Regions from separate parts of the Paenibacillus sp. FSL H8-0261 genome, predicted to be linked through region 1. Evidence: riboswitches for the same ligand, from Rfam matches in the RefSeq annotation. Region 1 holds a riboswitch; each other region holds the start of a gene.
The links. A riboswitch is a leader RNA that binds a small molecule or an ion and turns the genes downstream of it on or off. The one in region 1 is predicted to bind cobalamin.

Region 1 (2,270 bases):
CTTTTTGCGCGCTTTGGATGTGGAACCGATGAAGAAGTCCTTCCAGCGCAATATCCATATAGTGGTTTAGATCCTCATAGAAGCCAGCTTCATCTGCGACGGTACGTCGGCCTGTTACTGTGCCGTGTGCCAGACCGAGCCGAACCAGATTCAGTGTATTAAAGGAAAGGTTGCCCTTCCCGGAGCAATGATTACGCCCAAAACGGTCACCGAGCACTCGGGTGCGGCAGCCCATTGTAGCAAATTCCGTATCAGGATCACTTGGATCATAATACTGCAAGTTGAGCGGAGCGTCCAGATTAGCGAAGTTCGGATAAAGTCTGCGTGCAGAACATTCCGCCGCTTTTAGGAACAATTCATAGTTAGGATCACCTTGCTGTTGATTGACTCCTTGCTTGCATTTGAAGATTTGAATCGGGAACACAGGTGTTTCTCCGCTGCCAAGTCCGTTCATCGTTGCTGTTAGCAGGGAGCTGATCACAAGCTGACCTTCTGGTGAAGTACAAGTACCATAATTGATGCTGGTAAACGGAATTTGCCCACCGGATCGGCTGGACATGGTGTTGAGATTATGTACCATACTTTCAGCCGCTTGCAGGGTTTCGATTTCGGTTTCCTTTAGTGCAAAACGAAACGCTTTTGGATATAACTCCGCCAGATCGGTCCGACTCATTGTAATCTCGCCCAAAGAATCATTAGCTTGTCCCTCATCAAAATAATCCAGACCCTTGCGGAACAGCTTAGCGAAGGATTTGGTTACATAAGGTGCAAGATCATAGTCGAGCTTATTGGCGGATACGCCGCCATATTGAGCATTTTGCTGGGATTGAAAAATAATTGCTACCAGTGACATAGCTGTCATTATGGAGTTCGGAGGACGAACACTGCCGTTGCCGGTGTTGAAGCCTTCGCGGAGAAGCTTATCAAACGGGATAAAAATGCAGTTAGTCGTTCCGATTGCGTATTGATCCAGATCATGCACATAGACGACATTGTCATCAATGGCTTGCACTAGCTGCGGCGGCATCGTAAAGTTGCGGGCATACCATTTTGAATATTCACTGCCGAACTTGCTCATTTTACCGGAGAAACTCTCTCCGTTCAAATTGGCATTCTCGCGCAGCAAGTCCAAATCCCGGCTGTCGATAATATCGCGTCCTAAATCAATGAGCTCTTCTAAAAGAACTTCTCGTGCATTTGTTGTACCGTTAAATTGTCTCTCCAACAACGTCATTGTATAGCTCTCCTCTCAGTCTATCGTCTTATCATTAAGAAGTTCGACCGCATGAGCGGCCGTATATTCATTGTGATCTCATAAAAAAAGCATCCTCTAGCGAGGATGGCAGAAAATGCCCGATGCGTTATGTAAATATCCACACAGATATTTGTAGTGGCCTCTAAGAAGATGACCGCATGCGGACACCGTTCCTGTTCCTCGCAGGCACTCATAGTTGGTGTCGTCGAAACAGGCAGGTCTCCTGGCTTCCGTAGGACCTCTCAGCGCCTTCCCAAGGGGGCTCTTACCCCTCAGTGGCTTCTGCCAGGAGATCTGCCCATCTTAAGCTTCTAAAAGCTTGTAAGGGGCATCCGGTTACAGTGGCGGGACCGCAGCGGATTTTCACCGTACTTCCCTATTAAGCTCTGATTCCGATAAAGGATCAAAGCGCCTGTCTCCACTATATTTTGTTGTCGTTAGATAAAAATAACCCAAGATGTTGTGTTTGTAAACAGTTTTTTAGAAAACCCGCGCGGGGAGCGGGTTCTTCAAAAGTACTCCACAAATGATCCACAGGCTGTCCATAAGTAATCCACAATTGATCCACAGGCATATAAAAAATGATTCATAAATTGTCCGAAAAGATGCCACAAAGAGTCCATAAATGTAGTGCAGATGACCCTAGAATTCATGTTAAAAAAAATACTTGTGGCGAAAGTCATATTTCGGAGAATTTTGGGGAAAGAAGAAGGGGCATAATAAAGCTGAGATCATTTGTGGGAGAGCGGTGGAGTTGTTACAATAGAAGGACACACATACTTTAAAATTCCGAGGAGGTATTCTCATGCCTATTGCTGAAGTAACCGTTATTCCGATTGGAACAGGTAGTACGAGCCTTAGCAGCTATGTTGCGGATATGCAGCGAGTGCTGAAGACGGTAGAAGGGATTACTTATGAGCTTACATCCATGGGTACAATCATCGAAGGGCCTCTTCAGCGTATTTTTGCTGCAGTCGAAGCGCTGCACGAGTCTCCTTTTGCCGCAGGTGCAGAG
Region 2 (2,270 bases), 2.3 Mb from region 1:
TCGGACCAAAGAAGATTCAAACGGAGAGTGTCGATCAGATTACATATAAGCAGGCGCTAGGTGTTGGTCTGGTCCAGTGCTTCTCCTTGTGGCCGGGATTTTCTCGTTCCGGGTCGACGATTTCTGGTGGTGTTCTTCTGGGTATGAGTCATCGCGCTGCTGCTGATTTCACGTTTATTATGGCTGTTCCAATCATGGCAGGCGCCAGTTTACTCTCACTGATGAAGAACTGGCAATATTTCACCATCGATGCCCTGCCGTTCTTCATTGCAGGCTTTATCAGTGCCTTTGTATTTGCACTATTATCGATGCGTTTCTTCTTGAAATTGATCAACCGGATTAAGCTTTTACCATTTGCTATATATCGCATAGTACTTGCTGCAGTAGTATATTTCGTGTTTTTCTAAATCCGTTATAAGGAATCGATATAACAAAAGCCCCCGTAATCTATTGCAGATGACGGGGGCTTTCACGTATGATGACATCAGATTTAAGACACTCACTTTATCCTTATAATTCTCGCATAAACGCTTACCGTCCTTAAAAGGACGCTGAAGGCGTTTTAGCTTATGGATGATAAGAAAGTATAAGTATCACGAAATACTTTCTTATAATTCTCGCATAAACGCCTACCGTCCGTATAAGGACACCGAAGCGTTTTAGCTTGACAATATCGGAGACAGGTGCTTGCCGGAAATTAGTAATTCGGTAGGCTTAATAGGGAAATTCGGTTTGAAGCCGATGCGGTCCCGCCACTGTAACGGAAGAGTCCATAGCAACATATGTCACTGGCAATTTACTACTGCTGGGAAGACTGCTAAGGATGTTGACACCGCTAGCCAGGAGACCTGCCTGTTTCAACAGCACTGCTTCACCTACGGAGGATAGGAAGGTGTTAGACGTTAACCATAGGTATATTATGGGCGTCTTTCCCTTTGACTTTTTTAGGGAAGGGCGCTCTTTTTTATAGGAATGCAAGTGATATCGAGTCCAAAATAAGAAGATGGAGAAGGGGAGCTGCAAAGTGACGAACAAAGTAAAAGTAAGCAATCTTGGCTATCCAAGAATCGGAAAAAACCGCGAGTGGAAGAAAACGTTGGAAGCCTTCTGGGCGGGAAAAATAAATGAGGAAGCGTTCCGTACTGAAATGACAGGAATTCAGCTTCAGCATTTGAAGACTCAGCAGGAGGCAGGCATTGATTTAATTCCGGTAAATGATTTTACGTTCTACGATCATGTGCTAGATACAGCTGTAATGTTCGGGATCGTACCTCCACGTTATGCGTATGATGGTGGCGACATTGGGCTTGATCTTTATTTTGCGATGGCTAGAGGAAATGCTGAGGCTACCGCTTGCGAGATGACTAAATGGTTCAATACGAACTATCATTACATCGTTCCAGAGATCGGTGCACAAACGCCGCGTCTGACCGAGAATAAACCACTGGCAGCTTATCGTTTTGCCAAGTCCCAAGCGGGAATTGAGGGTAAACCTGTGGTTTTAGGCCTTTATACATTCCTTAAGTTGTCAAAAGGATTTGCATCTGCGGATATTGCGAAGATTGCTGCTCGGTTTCTTCCGGTTTACGTTCAGCTGTTGCAGGAACTGAAGCAAGAAGGAGTAAGCTGGGTACAAATTGATGAACCAGCGATTGTTACAGGAATTAATGAATCAGAATTATCCTTACTTCACTCGATTTACACAGAAATTGCTGAATCCGTGCCTGGATTAAATATTATTCTGCAGACTTACTTTGAAGCTGCTGAACCGCTGGAGGCACTGTTCAAGCTTCCGGTACAAGGTTTAGGTCTCGATTTTGTCCATGATGGAGGGACGAACCTGGCATCGATTGAACGTCTTGGCTGGCCTGAGGATAAGTGGCTGGGAGCGGGTATTATTGACGGACGCAACATCTGGCGCTCGGATCTGGATGCTAAGCTGCAGCTGATCAAGAAGCTGAGTGTACATGTACCGCTTGATCGTCTTATTCTACAGCCTTCTTGCAGTTTGCTGCATGTTCCGGTTACTGTTCAGGGTGAGGTGAAGCTGAAGGCAACCGTCAAGGCTGCTTTAGCTTTTGCTGATGAGAAGCTTAGAGAGCTTGGCCTGCTTGCTGCAGCCTTAGAGGGTACAGCAGAAGCTGCTGCTGCGTTGACAGCCAGTCGCGAAGCCCTTACGGCCTTCCGTGCACTTCCTGAACGCGGTCGTAAGGATGTGGCTGAGCAAGTTTTCGGACTTACAGATTTACCAGACCAACGTAACCTACCTT
Region 3 (2,270 bases), 380 kb from region 1:
CCTTGAGCATTTTGTACACTCGATAACCATGCAATCGCCCGATCCACGGCAGCTTTTACATTAGGATCCTTTGCGTAATAAGGCGCAAGTGCTTGCATCGCCATCCCGGTCATATCGACGTCGGCTTTGGTTACACCTAAAGCCCAGCCCCCGGCATCTGCTGCACCTTTTTTAACTTCTCTATCTAAGATGTACTGAACCAGGTTTTCTCTTGTGCTTTGATATATAACTCCCTTCTCATCAGGATCAGGGAATAATACTGGAATCTCATAGTTATGACTATCTAGTGCAATCAGAGCAAATATGGGACCGTTGTTCCCTTGCTTCTGAATATATTGATAATCAGCGAGTGCATTTCTTAGATCATGACCTGCAACATTCGTGATATCTTTTCCGATAGAGGTAAGTCCTAGAATGGCTCTGGAATTCTCTGTGCTTTTACTAGCGTCGAGTTTTCCATCCTTAATTATCGTTGCTATTCGCGTAGCTACATTGTTGTAATAGAGATTGTAATAACCGTTAGGTACTTTGTAGTTCGCACGTGCTAGAGAAAGAATCGACCATTCTCCGCTACCTGTTCCAAATGAAGGATTCTTTACGGTGTTAACGATGTAGGCCAAGCTTTTATCTAACTGTTCTTTAGCAGTGATTTTATAAGTAACCTGATAGGTTACATTATCTGCTTTGTTTCCTGCGCCATCTATAGCTGTTACTGCGATTACGTTACTACCTGGGTTTAGAGATGCTTTGTACTCACCATTAGTAGCTGACAGAACGACTTGGTTCAGCTTTACTACTGGAATAATGTCTTTATAGACATTGTCTGTAACCACTACTTTGAAGCTTACATCTTTACTGGATACTTCCTGTTTATCTTGTATACCTTCTATTGAAATCGTAGGCTTCTCTGTATCTGGCTCTTGTACTAGCGCATTAATCTGCTCTACTAGAGCTTGATCAACCTCTGTTGTTACAACTGCACTATCGGCAATTGCTTCATTCGCATGAGCCGGGATTACGCTTGTAGAGAACGTTGTAATAAATACTGCTACAATAAGTAACCAAGCTAAAAACTTATTTTTCTTCATGTTTCCATAACCCTTCCCTTCTCTTCCTATGTTAAAAAACAGAATAAACTTTCATAGCACTACAAAAAAACCACTCAACATAACGTCAAGAGGTTTAAGATAGTGAACCGCAACAATAGCAGGCATATACTATATCAAACACCTCTCTATCGCTCGTAGAGTTTAACGGTGTATCAGAAACAGGCAGATATTCTGGCTCAAGTATCATCACCCTTGCTACCTTCCCAGTTTCCCAGTGGTACCTTGCAAGGACTCCTCTTTCACAGCGGCGGGACCGCGCGGGATTCACACCCGCTTTCCATTTAACCAATCTATGATTGTATTTCCGAAACATTCATAATTGGCACCTATTGCTAATATTAATTTTTCCATGCTTCATCATATCTAATATATATGCTTTTGTCATGCAATATTTGTTTTTTGTATAACGAGTAGTTAGCGATAATCCTATTGAATATCAAATCATTTTAACCACAATATACTCTTTTTCTCTCAGCTCAAAACCATCCTCCAGTGACAAAGAGACCAAATCAAAGATTCGATCATACTTTTTATTACGTGGGAGCCCTTCTTCCTCAGCCCAGCATGTATAAAGCTCAAACTCGGCACCAGATACCCCATAATCTGTCATAAGCTTAAATAACTCCTTACAACACTTGAGTGAGGCGTTATACGATCCCGGTAGAGTATCTTTTAGCTTAGAGAGAAGCCACCCCAATTCGGTGAAATCCGGTACACATACGGACTCCGAAAATGCTTGCGAATCTCATCGTTCCAATACCCAAGTTCCTCTATAAAAATTCCCGCTGCATCTTCTTCCGAGTCATATACAAGACAGTCCTCATCTCTTAAATGAGATAGATCTGCGATGTCATCCAAAGGAATTATGCCTTGCAGGCGCAGAGCCTCTCTTTGTTTCTTATACTCCAGGGAATTTTTCACTTCATTATATGTCTTTGCTGACAGTACACTGCCTCTTTCTCCTAACGGAAGCTCTGTAGCCGAGCCTATGTAATGAAATCTGCTCACTGGATTGCCCTCCATAACTTTGGAATCACTTCAAATCACTAATTCATATATGAATTTACCACAAATTAGTAAGGTACTCACAGCAAATGTTCTATGTTAGGGTATTTGGTAAGCGTTTACAACAAAATATTGGAGGTGTACGTGTTCATCTAA

Region 2: another riboswitch for cobalamin. It lies ahead of metE (5-methyltetrahydropteroyltriglutamate--homocysteine S-methyltransferase); the one in region 1 lies ahead of MHI27_RS02390 (anaerobic ribonucleoside triphosphate reductase).
Region 3: another riboswitch for cobalamin. It lies ahead of MHI27_RS04060 (S-layer homology domain-containing protein); the one in region 1 lies ahead of MHI27_RS02390 (anaerobic ribonucleoside triphosphate reductase).

What each region holds. Positions count from the first base shown of each region.
Region 1 is NZ_CP150297.1:541,725-543,994, forward strand. Features, by position in the region: gene MHI27_RS02390 (anaerobic ribonucleoside triphosphate reductase) at 1-1,234, opposite strand, end outside; cobalamin riboswitch at 1,451-1,686, opposite strand; gene MHI27_RS02395 (MTH1187 family thiamine-binding protein) at 2,061-2,270, shown strand, end outside.
Region 2 is NZ_CP150297.1:5,084,062-5,086,331, reverse strand. Features, by position in the region: gene MHI27_RS22690 (undecaprenyl-diphosphate phosphatase) at 1-407, shown strand, start outside; cobalamin riboswitch at 665-871, shown strand; gene metE (5-methyltetrahydropteroyltriglutamate--homocysteine S-methyltransferase) at 1,025-2,270, shown strand, end outside.
Region 3 is NZ_CP150297.1:926,624-928,893, reverse strand. Features, by position in the region: gene MHI27_RS04060 (S-layer homology domain-containing protein) at 1-1,088, opposite strand, end outside; cobalamin riboswitch at 1,253-1,454, opposite strand; gene MHI27_RS04055 (hypothetical protein) at 1,546-1,719, opposite strand; gene MHI27_RS04050 (hypothetical protein) at 1,782-2,117, opposite strand.